3 regions of the Shinella sp. JR1-6 genome follow, and region 1 is predicted to be linked to each of the others. Evidence: riboswitches for the same ligand, from Rfam matches in the RefSeq annotation. Region 1 holds a riboswitch; each other region holds the start of a gene.
What was found. Region 1 has a riboswitch for thiamine pyrophosphate ahead of thiD (bifunctional hydroxymethylpyrimidine kinase/phosphomethylpyrimidine kinase). Riboswitches for the same ligand answer to the same signal wherever they lie in the genome.

Region 1 (6,024 bases):
AGTCCGTCGCATACCGCACCGCATAGAGCTGGTCGCCATCGGTGAAGGCGGCGGTGAAGCGCACGAGCACGCGGCGCTCCAGATGGGCGGCGAGCCGCTCGACGAAGGCGATCGTCTCGGCCATCGCGCCGAGCGGGTCGCGGGCAAGGCCGAACTGCAGGGCGAGCAGGAAGAGCAGCTCGGAATCCGTCGAGCCGGTGCGGGCCATGTAGAGGTCGTTGTCGAGCATGGTTTCGAGCGGCCGGCGCAGGTGCTCGAAGTCGGCGATCTGGCCATTGTGCATGAAGGACCAGATGCCGTTGACGAAGGGATGGCAATTGTCGCGCCGCGTTCCGCCGCCGGTTGCGGCACGCACATGGGCAAGGAACAGCGGCGAGCGCACCTGGCTGGCAATGCTGCGCAGGTTGCAATCCGACCAGGCGGGCAGGATGTCGCGGTAGCGGCCGGGCTCCGCTCGCTCGCCATACCAGGCGATGCCGAAACCGTCGCCATTGGTCGCCGTCTTGGCACGGGTGGCGCAGTGGGATTGCTCGATCAGCGAATGGGCAGGCGAGGACACCAGTTCCTCAAGGAAAAGCGGCTCTCCACGATAGGCTGCCCAACGGCACATGACGCTACTCTCGCTTTCGAAGACCGGCACGAACCGGTGATGGACCCGACGCATTAACCATGGCACTGCCCGGATTTTCAACGCAAATGGGTAAAATTGCGTTAACGAATGTAAACGGGCCGAAACCATGCGTGTCATTATGATGACAGCAGCAAAGGGCGCAGTTTCCGGCGGAACATGCGTTTTGTGAACGGTCCGTTTCCCGGGCGCCGGATTTCGTGAACAATGACCGGGGCGTATAAGGGCTGCAAGCAACCCGACCGAAAGGACCTCCCGATGTCCATACGCCCCGTCAAGCACGAAAGCATCGCCCAGCCGACCATGGAAGGCGCCGGCGTCAAGCTGCACCGCGTCTTCGGGTTCGGTGATCCCTCGATGACAGATCCCTTCCTGATGATGGACGATTTCCGCAACGACAACCCTGCGGACTACATCCGCGGCTTCCCCTGGCATCCCCATCGCGGCATCGAGACCATAACCTATGTGCTGGCCGGCACCGTGGAACACGGCGACAGCCTCGGCAACAACGGCGTCATGGGTGCCGGCGATGTGCAGTGGATGACCGCTGGCAGCGGCATCCTGCATCAGGAAATGCCGCGTGGCGACTTTGCCGGCAAGATGCACGGTTTCCAGCTGTGGGCCAACCTGCCCTCCTCGCTGAAAATGACCGCGCCGCGCTACCAGGACATCAAGTCCGCCGACATCCCCGTCGTCGTCGATGACGACGGCACGGCGGTGCGCATCATCAGCGGAAGCTTCTGGGGCCGGAGCGGGCCGGTTGACGGCATCGCCGCCGAACCGGTCTATCTTGACGTTTCCGTACCGCCGGGCAAGCGCAAGGTGCTGCCCGTCGACACCTACCGCTCCGCCTTCGCCTATATCTTCGCCGGTTCGGGCACCTTCCGCGATGCCTCCAAGCCGTTCGGCGTGAAGGTGGAGAAGGAGTACCAGGGCGAGGAACTGAACATTCGCGATCTCTCCGGCAACCGCACGCTCGTGGTCTTCGACACGGGCGACGAGGTGACGGTTCAGGCCGGCGAGAAGGGCATCCGCTTCCTGCTCGTTACCGGCAAGCCGATCCAGGAGCCCGTCGCTTGGCATGGTCCGATCGTGATGAACACGCGCGAGGAGCTGCAGCAGGCGATGCGCGAACTGCAGAACGGCACCTTCATCAAGCCGGCGCATTGACGCGCGGCTGCGAAACCCTATCCTTCCGCCCTGTCCCGCGGCGGAAGGATAGACCATGCGGATCGACGGCCAATGCCATTGCGGCTTCGTCACCTACGAAGCCGAGATCGACCCCGAGGCGGTCTCCATCTGTCATTGCACGGATTGCCAGCGGCTGACCGGCTCGCCCTACCGCGTCACCGCGAGCCTTCCGAAGGACGCCCTGCGCCTCACCGGCAATCCGCCGAAACTCTACACGAAGACGGCCGAGAACGGCCGCAAGCGCCTGCAGTATTTCTGCCCCGAATGCGGTTCGCCGCTGTTCACGACAGGCACGGACACCGATGCTGCAACGTGGGGCATCCGCTGGGGCAGCATCAACCAGCGCGCCGCGCTTTCCCCGAAAAGCCAGATCTGGTGCCGCTCGGCCCTCGACTGGTTCGGAGAAGCGACGGCGCTTCCCGGCGTCGCGACGGATTGAACCATGGCGACGGAGCGTTTCCAGATCGTGCGAACGGGCCTCGACGGTATCGAGGCGGTCTTTGCCGACAGCCGGCATACCTTCGCGCGCCATACGCACGAGACCTACGGCATCGGCCTCATCGAACGCGGCGCGCAGAAATCGGCGAGCGGGCGCGGGCTGGTGGAGGCAGCGGCCGGCAACACGATTACCGTCAATCCCGGCGAGGTGCATGACGGCGCGCCAATCGGCGGCGCCGCGCGTGCCTGGCACATGCTCTACCTGCAGCCCGCGCTCGTCCAAGCGGCCGCCGAAGATATTTTCGAAGGGCGACCGCGCGAGGAATTCTACGCGCCGGTGCTGGAGGACGGGCGCATTGCGGGCCTGCTTTCGAGGCTGCTCACCCTGCTTCTCGACGCAAGCGCCGGCGCGCTCGGCCGCGAAGAACAGCTTCTCCTGCTGCTTGCCGCCGTGCTGCGCGAACAGGCGCCGCGGCAGGACGGTCCCGCGGCGATCGGCCGTGCCCGTGACCGGCTCGACGGCGATCCGGCCTCGGCCGTGACGCTGGAAAACCTTGCCAGCGAGTGTGGGCTCGGCCGCTTCCGGCTGGTGCGCGATTTTGCCCGCCTCACCGGCCTGACACCGCATGCCTACCTGCTCCAGCGCCGCACCGAGCTTGCCCGGCGGCTGATTGCTTCCGGCACGCCGCTCGCCGAGGCAGCGATTGCGTCCGGCTTTGCCGACCAGAGCCACATGACGCGCAATTTCACCCGCCGCTACGGCTACACACCCGGCACCTATCTCGCCGCCCGCGCCTGAACGGCCTGCATCCCGCAATTTCGTTCAAGACCCGCGCCGCCCGTCCGGTATTCCCTGCCGTCTTTCAAGCCGCATGGAACCAGACATGACTTCCGAATTCCTCATTACCTCGCTCGTCGTCATCCTTTTGCCCGGCACCGGCGTGATCTATACGCTGGCGCTCGGCATCAGCGGCGGGTTCCGCGCTGCCGTTCTGGCCGCCTTCGGCTGCACGCTCGGCATCATCCCGCATATCCTCGCCAGCGTCGTTGGCCTCGCCGCCGTGCTGCATGCCAGTGCGCTCGCCTTCGAGGTGCTGCGCTATATCGGCGTCGCCTATCTCCTGTTCATCGCCTGGAGCCTGCTGAAGGACAGCAATGCGCTGGATGTCGGGCCGGAGCAGGCACCGGTCGGCGGCGCGGCAAGGATCGTGCGCAAGGGCATCTTCACCAACATCTTCAATCCGAAGCTCTCGCTGTTCTTTCTCGCCTTCCTGCCGCAGTTCATCCCGGCGGGCACTTCCGGCGATGCCACCGGACAGATGCTCGTCCTCGGCGGCATCTTCATGGCGCTCACCTTCCTTGTCTTCGTCGGCTATGGAGCGCTTGCCGCCGGCCTGCGCCGGCAGGTGCTGAGCCGGCCGGCGGTCATCGTCTGGATGCAGCGCAGCTTCGCCGCCGCCCTCGGCCTCATGGGCCTCAGGCTTGCACTCGCCGACCGGTAACGGCCTGAGCGGGCTGCCGACCGGTCCTAAAGAGCGTGAAAATGATGCAGCGGGCCGTGGCCGGAGCCGACGGTCAGCGCATCCGACATGCGCACGGCACCGGCGATGAAGCGCTTGGCCGCCGCCACGGCATCGGGGAGCGCCAGTCCCTTGCCGAGTTCGGCTGCGATTGCGCTCGACAGGGAACAACCGGTGCCATGCGTGTTGCGTGTCAGCACCCGCACACCCTCGAACCAGTGCAGCCGGTCTGGCGTCGCGAGCACGTCGGGGCTCTCGCTGCCCGGCAGATGACCGCCCTTCAGCAGCACCGCCTTCGGCCCGAAGCCAAGCAGCCGCCTTGCCTGGTCCTCCATACCAGCCCGGTCCACGGCCTCCGCCTCGCCCAGGAGGGCAGCCGCCTCCGGCAGATTCGGCGTCAGCACGCTTGCGCGCGGCAGCAGCTGGCGCGTCAGTGCGGCGACGGCCTCCTGCGCCAGGAGCGAAGCCCCGCCCTTGGCGACCATGACCGGGTCGAGCACGATGGGCACATCACGATGCGGCGAGAGGGCAGCGGCCACGGCTTCGGCGATCTCTGCCGAGGCGATCATGCCGATCTTCACCGCATCCACCCGGATATCGGCGAAAACCGCGGCGATCTGCGCCGCCACGAAGCCGGGCGGCACCAGATGCACGCCGGAAACGCCTTGCGTATTCTGCGCCGTCAGGGCCGTCAGGGCCGCCATACCGTAAGCACCGTGCGCGGCAAACGTCTTGAGATCCGCCTGTATGCCCGCGCCGCCCGAGGGATCGGAGCCCGCGATCGAGAGAATGTTTGCGATTGTGTCGGCCATCTCGCCTCCTTTCGGCAGGAGTGGCCTCGGGGTGGCTGCGATGCGGCACCCGTTCGACTCCCTCCGCCGGCATGATCCGGTTCAGGTTCAAAGGGTGCTTCTCAGCCCGCCTTCCGGCGGACGCCCCTGTCTTAAACGAGTTTTCGCAAATGACGCGGCGCCTGTCACGCCGAAAGTGGCGTCCAGGAGCGTTTGCCCCCGGTGCCATGCATCCTTCCCCCTATCCGCAGGGAGAAGGCGGCCGATGGATTCGCAGGCAGGTAACCCGCCCAATCAAGCCTTTGTGACGTGGTATTCCTTGATGGCAACCATCTTGATTGCCGGATACCGCTCTGCCTCGTAGCGCAGCGAGAAGGCATCCTGCGCCAGGAAGACCGGGTCGCCGTCAAGGTCGCGGGCGATATCGCCGCGGCGCTGGGTGACGAACTTGTCCAGCTCCGCCGCGCTGTCCGAGGAAATCCAGCGGCAGACGGAAAAGCGTGACATTTCGAAGGAGACCGGCAGGCCATATTCCGCCGAAAGCCGCTCCTTCAACACGTCGAGCTGCAGCGCACCGACGACGCCGACGATGGCGGGCGAGCCGTCTTCCGGCGAGAAGAGCTGCACGACGCCCTCCTCCGCCATCTGCTGGAGCGCCTCCTTCAGCTTCTTGGCCTTCATCGCGTCTTCCAGCCGCACGCGGCGCAGGATTTCCGGCGCGAAGTTCGGCACGCCTTCGAAGACCAGCGCCTCGCCTTCCGTCAGCGTGTCGCCGATGCGCAGCGTGCCATGGTTGGGAATCCCCACCACGTCGCCGGCATAGGCCGTATCGGCCAGCTGGCGCTGCGAGGCGAAGAAGAACTGCGGGGCGGAAAGGCCGATCGTCTTGCCCGTGCGGGCAAGGCGCACCTTCATGCCACGCTCCAGCATGCCGGAGCAGACGCGGGCAAAGGCGATGCGGTCGCGATGGTTCGGGTCCATGTTCGCCTGGATCTTGAAGACGAAGGCCGTCATCTTGTCTTCCGAGGCGTGGACCTTGCGCACATCCGCCACCTGATCGCGCGGCGGCGGCGCGAAGGCGCCGAGTGCGTTGATGAGGTCTCGCACGCCGAAATTCCGCAGCGCCGAGCCGAAGAAGACCGGCGTCATGTGCCCCTCAAGGAAGGCCTCCTGATCGTAGGGCCGGCAGGCCTCGCGGGCGAGTTCAAGCTCTTCGGTGAAGGCGGCCCGCTCGTTTTCCGGCAGGTTCTTCGCCACGACGGCCGGGTCGTCGATCTTCGTCGGCTGCACTTGCGTGTCCGAGCCGCGGAAGGTGCGCTCGGCCAGGTGATAGGAGCCGCAAAAGGTCTTCGAGCGGCCGACCGGCCAGGTGATGGGCGCGGTGTCGAGCGCCAGCTTCTCTTCCACCTCATCGAGGATTTCGAAGGGGTCGCGGCTCTCGCGGTCCATCTTGTTG
Region 2 (6,024 bases), on a different contig from region 1:
CCGAGCGCGATGTAGTCAGGCCTTGCCGCGAGGGCGATGTCGAGCTCTGCTTCGTCATGGGTGGAAAGGCCGAGCTTCATGCCGGCCGCACGAATGGCGCTGGCATCGGCGCTCGCCAGATCCTCCTGACCGAGATGCACGTAGTCGCAGCCCTCCTCGATGGCGATCTGCCAATAATCGTTGACGATGAGCTGGCAACCATGCTTCGCGCAGGTGGCTTTCGCCCGTCGGATTTCGTCGCGCAGCTGATGGTCCGGGGTGTTCTTCATGCGCAGCTGCACGAGTTTCACGCCGATGGGCACCAGCCGGTCGATCCAGTCGGCACTGTCGACGATGAGGTAGAAGGGATCGAGCGTCATGAGAAGACCGCCTTTCCGATGACGGGGGTGGAGGGGACGGCCATGTCGCGCGGCTCCAGCGGTACGGCGGCGTGGGCAAGGCGGCCGGCATCGATGGCGAGTGCGAAGGCTTCGGCCATCGCAGCCGGATCGCCGGCGCCGGCGACGGCGGTGTTGAGCAGCACGGCGTCATAGCCGAATTCCATGACGCCGGCGGCGTGCGAGGGGCGGCCGATGCCGGCATCGACAATCAGTGGCACATCAGGGAAATGCGCCCGGAAAGTGCGCAGCGCCATCGGGTTGACCGGCCCCATGGCCGAGCCAATCGGCGCGCACCAGGGCATCAGCACGCGGCAGCCGGCCTCGATCAGCTTTTCTGCGACGACGAGGTCGTCCGTCGTATAGGGGAAGACTTGAAAACCTTCGCCCGTCAGGATGCGTGCGGCTTCCACGAGGCCGAAGACATCGGGCTGCAGCGTGTCGTGATGGCCGATTACTTCGAGCTTGATCCAGTCCGTGCGGAAGACCTCGCGCGCCATCTTCGCCGTCAGCACGGCCTCCTGCACGCTGTGGCAGCCGGCGGTGTTGGGCAGGACATGCACACCGAGCGCATGGATCAGCTCGAAGAATGCGCCGCCCGCCTTGCCGCCGGCAGTTTCCCGCCGCAGCGACACGGTAACGATCTCCGCTTTCGCGCGCCGCACGGCCTCGGCGAGGATTGCGGGGGAGGGATAGCGCGCGGTTCCGAGCAGCAGGCGGGATTGAACCTCGATGTCGTAGAGTTTCAGCATGTCAGCCTCCCTGCATGGGCGAGAGGATTTCGATGCGGTCGCGTGTGCCGAGCGTGAAGCCGGCGCGATCCTCGCGGTGCACCAGCTCGCCGTTGACGGCCGTCGCCAGCCACTCGCCCTCGTAATCGAGGGCGGAGAGAAGATCGGCGAGCGTGGTTGCCGCGATCTCCTGTTCCTCGCCGTTGATGATGAGGGTCATGATGCCCTCCTTTCCGATGGGGCCTGTTCTGCAAGAAGTCGCCGCGCGACCTCCGCCGCCATTGCGGGAGCCAGCAGGAAGCCGTGTCGATAAAGGCCGTTCACATGGAGCGTGCCGTCATGTTCGCTCACGCGTGGCAGGTTGTCGGGAAAGGCCGGGCGGATGCCTGCGCCGGTATCCGTAAGCCGTGCCTCACCGAAAGCCGGGTGCAGCGTGTAGGCGGCGTTCAGCAGTTCCATGAGCGAGCGGGCGGTGATGCCGCCGTCGTCGGCGCTCTCGATCATGGTCGCGCCCACCATGAAGCGGTTCCTTCCGCGTGGCACGATGTAGATCGGGTGGCGCGGATGCAACAGCCGGACGGGGCGGGAGAGGTTGATTTCCGGGGTTTCCACATAGAGCATTTCGCCGCGCACGCCCCGAAGGTCCGGCAGCTGGCCGATCCGGGCTGCGCCGGTGCAGTCGATCACGCGGTCGTAGCGAGCGGCATCCGGGCCGGCGCCGAACAGGAAGCGCATCCGCGCCTCCTCGAGCCCGGCGGTGAGCGCCGAAAGCGCCCGCTGCGGGTCGAGATGGGCTTCCTGCCGGAAGAACAGGGCCTTGGGGAAGCGGCCGGCGAGATCCGGTTCCAGCTCGGCAATGGCCGCGCCGTCGAGCCATTCCCAGCCGCTCGTGCGGCGGGCGAAGCGCTCGAGCTCCGCGGCATCGCGGCCGGCGGCAACGACCAGCGTTCCCCGGCGCTTGACATGACCGGGCACGGCCGCTTCCCACCAGTCTGCGGCCGAGCGGCCGAGCGCCAGAACGGGCTCTTCCGCGCTTTCCCGCTCGCACCAGGGGGCCAGCATGCCGCCGGCGAAGCCGGAGGCACCGAGGCCGACCTTTTCGGCGCGTTCGGTGATGGTGACGTCGAAGCCGTGGCGATAGAGCTGCCAGGCGACGGTGAGGCCGGCAACGCCGGCCCCTTTGACGAGGACGCGCATGGTCATTCTCCGGCGGGGGCTTCAGCAAGCGGCATGTAGAGGTCGCCGCCGTCGCGATATTTCGCGGCCATGGCCTCCAGCCCCTCCTTCTGCGCCTCGGCACGGATATCGTGCGAGATGCGCATGGAGCAGAATTTCGGGCCGCACATGGAGCAGAAATGCGCCACCTTGTGTGCCTCCTTCGGCAGCGTCTCGTCGTGGAAGGCGCGGGCGGTTTCCGGGTCGAGCGAAAGGTTGAACTGGTCCTCCCAACGGAACTCGAAACGGGCGCGCGACAGCGCGTCGTCGCGGATCTTCGCCGCCGGATGGCCCTTGGCGAGATCGGCGGCGTGGGCGGCGATCTTGTAGGTGATGACGCCGACCTTCACGTCGTCGCGGTCCGGTAGGCCGAGATGTTCCTTCGGCGTGACGTAGCAGAGCATGGCGGTGCCGAACCAGCCGATCATTGCCGCACCGATGCCCGAGGTGATGTGGTCGTAGCCGGGGGCGATGTCGGTCGTCAGCGGCCCGAGCGTGTAGAAGGGCGCCTCGCCACAGACCTTCAACTGCTTGTCCATGTTCTCCTTGATCTTGTGCATCGGCACATGGCCGGGGCCTTCGATCATGACCTGGCAGTCCTTTGCCCAGGCGATCTGCGTCAGCTCGCCGAGCGTTTCGAGTTCGGCGAACTGCGCGGCGTCGTTGGCGTCAGCGATCGAGCCGGGGCGCAGGCCGTCACCGAGCGAGAAGGAGACGTCATAGGCGCGGCAGATGTCGCAGATTTCCTCGAAATGTTCGTAGAGGAAGCTTTCCCGGTGGTGATGAAGACACCACTTGGCCATGATCGAGCCGCCACGCGAGACGATGCCGGTGACGCGGTTGACGGTGAGCGGAATATAGGCGAGCCGCACGCCGGCATGGATGGTGAAATAATCGACGCCCTGTTCGGCCTGCTCGATCAGCGTATCGCGGAAAACCTCCCAGGTGAGGTCCTCGGCAATGCCGTTGACCTTTTCCAGCGCCTGGTAGAGCGGCACGGTGCCGATCGGGACCGGTGAATTGCGGATGATCCATTCGCGGATGTTGTGGATGTTTCGGCCGGTGGAGAGGTCCATGACCGTATCGCCGCCCCAGCGGATCGCCCAGACCATCTTCTCGACCTCTTCCGCCATGGAGGAGGTGACGGCGGAATTGCCGATATTGGCGTTGATCTTCACCAGGAAATTCCGGCCGATGATCATCGGCTCGGCTTCCGGGTGGTTGATGTTGGCGGGAATGATCGCCCGGCCGCTTGCGACTTCCTTGCGGACGAATTCCGGCGTGACGAAGTCGGGGATGTGGGCGCCGAAACTCTCGCCGTCGCGGATGAGCGCCTCTTTCGCGGCCTTGCGGCCGAGGTTTTCGCGGATGGCGATGAATTCCATTTCCGGCGTGATGATGCCTGCGCGGGCATAGGCGAGCTGTGTCACCGCCTTGCCGTTTGTCGCCCGGCGAGGCCGGTTGCGCACGGGAAACTCGGGTGTCAGCCGCTCCCCGGTGGCAAAGCCGTTGTCCTCCGGACGGATGTGGCGGCCGTCATAGTCCTCGGTATCCCCGCGTGCGGCGACCCAGGCCTCGCGAAGCCGCGGCAGGCCGCTTTCGATCGAGACGACATGGGTGGGGTCGGTATAGGGGCCGGAGGCGTCGTAGACGATGACTGGCGGTTCGCCGGAGGTCGGGTGCAGGGCGATCTCGCGCATCGGCACGCGGATCTGCGGGTGCTGCTCGCCGGCGATGTGGATCTTTCGCGAGGCGGGCAGGGCGCCTGTCGTGACGGTGGGAGTGAGCTTCTGGGCGGCAATATTCATTCGTGAGGCTCCAAGTTTGCGATTGGAGACCCAGTCCTAGAGCCGGAATGATGGAAGGACGCGTAGGCGGAATCCGGGTTGCGGATTTCGGGTTCTACAGCGCTTGCACCGTCCCTACGCCAGTATGAACTGGATCAGGTTCAACGGGTCACTGCGCTGCGAATGCCAGCAGTATCTCAGCCCCTTGTCGGGACCCCCCTGGTGAATGCTCTAAGCAAAGACGCTGCCGGCTGATTTGTCAACCGGGTAAAATTCGTAAGAAATTACTTACGTATATTGCGGTGCGAGAAGCAAAAAACGGCGGGGTTTTGCCCCGCCGTTTCCTCTTGAATCATTTGCGAAAACTATTCGCGCTCGCCAGTGAAATTCAGAAGAAGCTGGAAGATGTTGACGAAGTTCAGGTACAGCGAAAGCGCCCCGAACACGGCCATCTTCTGCTGCGATTCCTGGTCGATGTTTTCAGCATACTGCTGCTTGATGTTCTGCGTGTCCCAGGCGGTGAGGCCGACGAAGACGACGATGCCGATCACGGAAATTGCGAACTGCAGCGCGCTCGAACCGAGGAAGATGTTGACGACCGAGGCGATCACGACGCCGATAAGGCCCATGATCAGGAACGAGCCGAACTTCGCGAGGTCACGCTTCGTCACGTAGCCATAGAGGCTCGTCGCGCCGAACATCGAGGCGGCGATGAAGAAGGTGCGGGCGATGCTCGTGCCGGTGAAGACGAGGAACACCGAGGCGAGCGACAGGCCCATGACGGCGCAGAAAGCCCAGAAGGTCATCTGCGCGGTGCTGGCCGACATCGTCTGGATCTTGAATGAGAAAAAGAAGACGAAGGCGAGCGGCGCCAGCATCACCACCCACTTCAGCGGGGAGGAGAAGATCGGCACGTAGAGGGCCGGCGTCGAGCCGACGATGAAGGCGATGAGGCCGGTGATCACAAGGCCGGCGCCCATATAGTTGTAGACGCGCAGCATGTGCTGGCGCAGGCCCTCGTCGAAGAGGGCGGCCGACTGCGCCTGCGCGCCGTAGCCAAATCGCTGTTGTACGGGATCCATCGAATAACTCCTTCGGTTTGGACGCGGTTGATCAGTAGAGCGTGCGCGAAAGATCGCGCGCGGTTTCCGCCAGGTCGTCGGCCTTGCGGCTTTCCGAAACCAGCGCATAGGCGACATCGCCGATCTGCCAGTAGGCGGCACGGGCATTGTCGGCGTGGAAGAGCAGGACGTGCTGCACGCCGAACGAGCCGGGGCGCACCGCAAAGAGCGACAGGCGCTCGCCCTTGCGTGGTTCCAGCACCAGTTCGACGCTCGGACCATAGGCCGAGGGGAAGACCTGCGTGTCGATCACGCCCCAACCCTTCGGCAGGTCCGGCAGCACGATCGCGGTTGCAGAGCGGATCTCCGCCGGATCGAAGGTCTCGGTTTCCGGCTGGGATGCCATAGTATCGCGCAGCAGCGTCGTCTTGTGCGCGCGCACCGCCTCCTCCACGAAGGCAGGCGGGGGCGTGGAGGCCACGACCTCGGTGGCGCCGAAGGGGCCGAGCACGGCATGGGCCGTCCAGCCGGCGGCCACGAAGAGGGCGATGGTCGCAGCACGGCGGAAGACGGAGAAGATGCGGCGACGCGACAGCGCGCGTTCCAGGAGCCGGGCGGCCTCGCGCGTTTCCTGCCGCGTCACCGTGCGGTGGTCGGCAAGTGCCAGGCGCAGCTCGTCGCGCACGCGCAGATCCTTCATGATCTGCGCCGCGACCTCCGGCCGTTCCGAAAGATAGGCCTCGACCTCGATGCGCCGGCCGACGGCGAGCTGCTCGTCGACATAGGCGTTGAGATCGGATTCGAGAATGGGGTCATTGCTTGTCATCGCCAGTGCCTCCGACGATTCTGAGAT
Region 3 (6,024 bases), on a different contig from region 1:
CTGCGACCTGAACGGCATCCTGCGCGGCAAGCGCGTGCCCGTCGGGCAGGCGGAAAAGGTGCTGAAGGGCGGCATTCGCATGCCGCTGTCCATCGTGGGCGTGGACGTGTGGGGTGAGGACATCGTCGGCTCAAGCCATGTCTTCGCCTCGGGCGACATGGACGGCATCTGCGCCGCAACCGGTCGTGGCGCGCTCCCCGTCAGCTGGACGTTGAAGCCGTCAGCCGTCGTGCCGCTCTGGCTGTTCAAGGAGGACGGCACACCGTTCCTTGCCGACCCGCGCCAGGCACTCGCCAATATCGTGCGCCAGTACCACGAACTCGGCCTGCGCCCCGTCGTCGCCTCGGAAATGGAGTTTTACCTGATCGACGCCGAGCCCGACCATGCACAGCCGCCGATCTCGCCCTATACCGGCAAGCGGCTCGACTCCGACGCCATCCTCTCCATCGACGAGCTCGACGATTTCGGCCAGTTCTTTTCCGACGTCTATGCGGAATGCGAACGGCAGAATGTGCCGGCGGATTCGGCCGTCGCCGAAAACGGTATCGGCCAGTTCGAAATCAACCTGATGCATTCCGACGACCCGTTGAAGGCCGCCGACGACGCGCTGTTCTTCAAGCGCATCATCAAGGGCGTCGCGCGCAAGCATGGTTTTGCCGCCACCTTCATGGCAAAGCCCTACGGCATGCGCTCCGGCAGCGGCATGCACATGCATTTCAGCCTGATCGACGAGGACGGCAACAACGTCTTCGACAACGACACGCCCGAGGGCTCTGACATCATGAAACATGCCGTCGCGGGCCTGACGCGCGGCATGGCGGAATCGACGCTGCTCTTCGCGCCGCATTTCAACTCCTACCGCCGCCTGCGCCCGGATACGCATGCTCCCACCTCCGTTTCGTGGGGCTACGAGAACCGCACCGCCGCCATCCGCATTCCCGGCGGCAGCAACAAGGCGCGCCGCATCGAGCACCGCGTCGCCGGCGCCGATGCCAACCCCTATCTCGTCATGGCCGGCATTCTCGGCGCCGCCCTTGTCGGCATCCGCAACAAGTGGGAGCCGCCGGCACCGGTCTCGGGCCGGGCCTATCTCTCGCAGCTGCCGCGCATCCCCTCGGAATGGGGCTCTGCCGTCACCGCCTTCGAGAACGGCTCGATCGTCTCGGAGATCTTCGATACGGATCTCCGCTCCATGCTGATCGCCTGCAAGCGGCAGGAAATCGCCGGTTTTGCCGAACAGGTGACCGACTTCGAATTCAGCGCCTACCTGGAAATCGTCTGATGGCCAATACCCAGTCCTATGCCGGCAACGGCGCCTATCCCGACAGCTACTACGCCGCCTCCCGCAACATCATCCGCACGCCGAAAGTGCTGGAAGGCGCTGTCACCGCCGACGTCGCCGTGCTCGGCGCCGGCTATTCCGGCCTTTCCACCGCCATCCACCTTGCCGAAAAGGGCTACAAGGTTGTGATGGTCGAGGGCGCCGGCATCGGCTGGGGCGCCTCGGGCCGCAACGGCGGGCAGATCGTCAACGGTCTCAATGCCAGCCTCGACACGATCAAGCGCCGCTACGGCGATCAGGCCGGCGCCTTCGTCGGCGGCCTGGTGCAGGAAGGCGGCAAGATTATCCGCCGCATCGTCTCGCAATACGACATCGATTGCGACATGAAGACCGGCAACATCTATGCCGCCTATACGCCCGCCCACATGAAGGACCTCGAGCACAAGAAGGCCCTTTGGAAGAGCTACGGCATGGACGACCACCAGATACTCGACAAGGCGGCGATCAGCAAACTGGTCAACACCGACGCCTATATCGGCGGCATGCTGGACACGACCGGCGGCCACATGCACCCGCTCAACCTCACCCTCGGCGAGGCCAAGGCACTGGAATCGCTTGGCGGCGTGATCTACGAACAGTCGCCCGTCACCCGCGTCGAGCACGAGGCGGAAAAGCCCGTCATCCACACGGCGAAGGGCAGCGTCACCGCCAAGGTCGCCGTGCTTTGCGGCAATGCCTATCTCGGCCATGTCGTGCCGAAGCTGGTTTCGCGCGTCATGCCCGTCTCCACCCAGATGGTCGCCACCGAGCCACTCGGCGCCGAGCGCGCCGATGCGCTGATCCCGAGCGACATGTGCGTCGAGGACGTCCGCTACATCCTCGACTACTTCCGCCTCTCCGCCGACAAGCGCATGATTTTCGGCGGCGGCACCGTCTATGGCGGCACCGACCCGGCGGACGTGCGCGCAAAAATCCGCCCAAACCTCGAAAAGGTCTTCCCCTCGCTGAAGGGCGTAAAAATCGACTACGCCTGGAGCGGCAACTTCGCCCTCTCCTTCTCGCGCGTGCCGCAGATGGGCAAGATCGGCAAGAACACCTATTTTGCCCACGGCTACAGCGGCCACGGCGTCACCGGCTCGCATCTCTTCGGCCGCATCCTCTCGGAAGCGGTCGACGGCGATCTCTCGCGCTTCAGCCAGTTCGAAAAGCTGCCCTGGATTCCCTTCCCGGGTGGGCGCATGTTCCGTGCGCAATATTCCACCATCGGCTCCTGGTGGTATCAGTTCAAGGACGCCTTCGGCCTCTAAGGCCCGACACATTTTAGAACGGCAGGGCCGGCGCTTGCGCCGGCCTTTTGCTTGCCCCTTGCGTACTGTCACAAGCGGGATTATGCCTTGCCTTGCTCTAACGGGGTGCCAGCGGATTTTTTTTTCCACTGGCTGAGAGGCGGTCTCGCCAACCCGAAGAACCTGATCCGGCTCGTACCGGCGGAGGGATTAGACGGCACATCCTGCGCCCTACTCCCGTTTTGTGAACAACAAGGAGGCGCGGATGCGCAAGACACTTTTCTCCACCATCGCGGCACTGGCCGTTTCCCTCGCCCTTCCCGCGCTCGCGCAGGAAAAGACGCTGACCGTCTACACCTACGAGAGCTTCGTCGCCGAATGGGGCCCCGGCCCGAAGGTCAAGGAAGCCTTCGAGAAGACCTGCGGCTGCACGGTCGAATGGGTCGGCGTCGCCGATGGCGTGGAACTTCTGACGCGCCTGAAGCTCGAAGGCGAAAGCACCAAGGCCGACCTCGTTCTCGGCCTCGACACCAACCTCATCACCGAGGCCAAGGCGACTGGCCTCTTCGAGGCGCATGGCCTTTCGCCGGCGGACCTCACCGTGCCGGGCGGCTTCTCCGACGACACATTCCTGCCCTACGACTACGGCCATTTCGCCGTCGTCTATGACAGCGAGACGCTGAAGACCCCGCCGACGAGCCTCAAGGACCTCGTCGAAGGCGACCCGTCGCAAAAAATCGTCATCGAGGACCCGCGCACGTCGACGCCCGGCCTCGGCCTGCTGCTCTGGGTGAAGTCGGTTTATGGCGACAAGGCGGGCGAGGCCTGGGGCAAACTCAAGGATCGCGTGCTGACCGTCACGCCCGGCTGGTCGGAAGCCTATGGCCTCTTCACCAAGGGCGAGGCGCCGATGGTGCTGTCCTACACGACCTCACCGGCCTACCACGTCATCGCGGAGAAGACCGAGCGTTACAAGGCCGCCGCCTTCTCCGAAGGCCATTACGTGCAGATCGAAGTCGCCGGCCTGACGCGCACCGCTGACGACAAGGATCTGGCCCGCCAGTTCCTGACCTTCATGACCGGCCCGGATTTCCAGTCGATCATTCCGGAAACCAACTGGATGATGCCGGCCGCCAAGACGAAGGACCCGCTGCCTGCCGCCTTCGACGCGCTGGTGAAGCCGGAAAAGACCTTCCTGATGTCGTCGGACGAGGTTGCAGCCAACCGCAAGGCCTGGATCGACGAATGGCTCGCGGCGATGAGCGCCAAGTAACGTGATCTTCGCCCGCACCGAGCGACGGACATTGCGTGTCGCCGGGGGCCTCGCCCTCGGCACCGTGCTGGTCTTCGTCGGTGCGGCGACCGCCGTGCTTCTCGCCCATGCCGGCCCCGGCTCCGGCGCGCCGCTCCTCGATGCCTATATCGGGCGCGTCGCGCAGTTCACTCTGCTGCAGGCGACACTCTCCACACTCCTGTCCGTCCTGCTCGCCATTCCGGTCGCCCGGGCGCTCGCCCGACAGCGGGATTTTTCCGGCCGCGTTTGGATCATCCGGCTGTCCGTCGTACCGCTCGGCCTGCCGGCGCTGGTCGCCGCCCTCGGCGTCATCGAGGTCTGGGGCCGGCAGGGCGTCGTCAACGACCTGCTCGGGCTCGCCGGGCTGCAGAACCCGGTCAGCGTCTACGGGCTTGCCGGCATCTTGATCGCCCATGTCTTCTTCAACCTGCCGCTCGCCGCACGCTTCCTGCTGGCGGCCCTCGAGCGCATTCCGGCCGAATACTGGCTGACCTCCGCCAATCTCGGCATGGGCAGCGGCGCGGTGTTCCGGCTTATCGAATGGCCCGTCATCCGGCGGGTCCTGCCGGGGATCGCCGGACTCGTCTTCATGCTCTGCGCAACGAGCTTCACCATCGCGCTGACGCTCGGCGGCGGGCCGGCGGCAACGACGATCGAGGTGGCGATCTACCAGGCGCTGCGCTTCGATTTCGATCCCGAACGCGCCGTCCTGCTCGCCTTCCTGCAGATCTTCGTCACGGCAAGCCTGCTCTGGCTGATCTCGCTGTTCGGCAAGCCACCCGAAGAGGGCATGACGACAGGCCGCGCCATCCGCCGTTTCGACGGCCGCCGGCACCGCCTTCCCGATGGCCTGGTCATCCTCCTCTTCACCCTCTTCACCGCAGCGCCTCTCGTCGCCACCCTCGTCTCAGGCCTTTCCGCCGATCTCGGCCGGCTGGCGCTCGATCCGCTGCTGCACCGGGCGCTCGTCACCAGCCTTGCAGTTTCCTTCGCCTCGGCCTGCCTCAGCCTTTCGATCGCGCTGCCCATCGTGCTCGTGCCGCGGCTGGCCGAGACGGGCAAGGTCGACCTCGCCACACGGCTGATGGCTCGTGCTCTGCCCGCGGTCGGTTCGCTGATCCTGCTCGTGCCGCCGGTCGTCGTCGCTACGGGCTGGTTCCTCTTGCTGAGAACCTTCGGCGAGACCGGACGCTTCGCCCCCGCCGTCGTCACCGTGCTCAACGCGCTGATGGCGCTGCCCTTCGTCGTGCGCGTGCTGGAGCCAGCCTACCGCACCCATCTCATCCGCACCGCCCGGCTCGCGCTCAGCCTGGGCGTCACCGGAATGCATCGCCTGCGATGGATTGACCTGCCCGCCCTCAGGAAACCGCTGCTCACCGCCTTTGCCTTCGCCATGGCGCTGTCGCTCGGCGATCTCGGTGCCGTCGCCATCTTCGGTGCGGAAGGGTTCACCACTCTGCCGTGGCTGCTCTACTCCCGCATGGCGAGCTATCGCACCGCGGATGCCGCCGGCATCGCCCTGCTGCTCGGCGCAATATGCCTTCTCCTGACGCTGCCCTCGACCGCGGCGGAGCGCCCGACTGAAAGACCAAGCACCGATGCCTGACCTTGCCATCCACCTCACAGATGTCGCCGTGCACTTCGGGGAAAAGCGGCTATCCTTCGACTGCGCCATTCCAGCCGGTGCCGCGGTCGCAGTCGTCGGCCCCTCGGGCGCGGGAAAATCGACGCTGTTCAACGTTATCGCCGGCTTCCAGGCGCCGGCCTCAGGCGATGTCCGGCTGCTCGGCGAAACCATGGCAGGGCAGGATCCCGCGGAACGGCCGGTCTCGATCATCTTCCAGGACAACAATCTTTTCGCGCACCTGACGGTTGCCGACAATGTCGGCCTCGGTATCGATCCAGCGCTGCGGCTGGATGCGGCGGCGCGAGAGAGCGTGTTTGCCGCGCTCGCGCGCGTCGGCCTCGGCGGCTACGAGCAGCGCCTGCCGGGCTCGCTTTCGGGCGGCGAGCGGCAGCGCGTGGCGCTTGCCCGCGCCCTCGTACGGCGCCGGCCGATCCTGCTGCTCGACGAACCGTTCGCCGCGCTCGATCCGGCCATGCGGGCGGAGATGGCGAAACTTCTGACGGAGCTGCGCAACGAGACGAAGAGCACGATGCTC

Region 2: another riboswitch for thiamine pyrophosphate. It lies ahead of thiC (phosphomethylpyrimidine synthase ThiC); the one in region 1 lies ahead of thiD (bifunctional hydroxymethylpyrimidine kinase/phosphomethylpyrimidine kinase).
Region 3: another riboswitch for thiamine pyrophosphate. It lies ahead of thiB (thiamine ABC transporter substrate binding subunit); the one in region 1 lies ahead of thiD (bifunctional hydroxymethylpyrimidine kinase/phosphomethylpyrimidine kinase).

What each region holds. Positions count from the first base shown of each region.
Region 1 is NZ_SHMI01000006.1:421,539-427,562, forward strand. Features, by position in the region: gene EXZ48_RS14315 (class II glutamine amidotransferase) at 1-610, opposite strand, end outside; gene EXZ48_RS14320 (pirin family protein) at 887-1,798, shown strand; gene EXZ48_RS14325 (GFA family protein) at 1,854-2,258, shown strand; gene EXZ48_RS14330 (AraC family transcriptional regulator) at 2,262-3,056, shown strand; gene EXZ48_RS14335 (LysE family translocator) at 3,142-3,759, shown strand; gene thiD (bifunctional hydroxymethylpyrimidine kinase/phosphomethylpyrimidine kinase) at 3,786-4,589, opposite strand; TPP riboswitch at 4,631-4,727, opposite strand; gene EXZ48_RS14345 (peptide chain release factor 3) at 4,863-6,024, opposite strand, start outside.
Region 2 is NZ_SHMI01000001.1:137,704-143,727, forward strand. Features, by position in the region: gene EXZ48_RS00630 (thiamine phosphate synthase) at 1-359, opposite strand, end outside; gene EXZ48_RS00635 (thiazole synthase) at 356-1,129, opposite strand; gene thiS (sulfur carrier protein ThiS) at 1,131-1,328, opposite strand; gene thiO (glycine oxidase ThiO) at 1,325-2,305, opposite strand; gene thiC (phosphomethylpyrimidine synthase ThiC) at 2,308-4,131, opposite strand; TPP riboswitch at 4,225-4,341, opposite strand; gene EXZ48_RS00655 (Bax inhibitor-1/YccA family protein) at 4,476-5,192, opposite strand; gene EXZ48_RS00660 (anti-sigma factor) at 5,224-5,997, opposite strand; gene EXZ48_RS00665 (sigma-70 family RNA polymerase sigma factor) at 5,984-6,024, opposite strand, start outside.
Region 3 is NZ_SHMI01000008.1:180,481-186,504, forward strand. Features, by position in the region: gene EXZ48_RS16650 (glutamine synthetase family protein) at 1-1,282, shown strand, start outside; gene EXZ48_RS16655 (FAD-binding oxidoreductase) at 1,282-2,589, shown strand; TPP riboswitch at 2,681-2,795, shown strand; gene thiB (thiamine ABC transporter substrate binding subunit) at 2,834-3,841, shown strand; gene thiP (thiamine/thiamine pyrophosphate ABC transporter permease) at 3,846-5,468, shown strand; gene thiQ (thiamine ABC transporter ATP-binding protein) at 5,461-6,024, shown strand, end outside.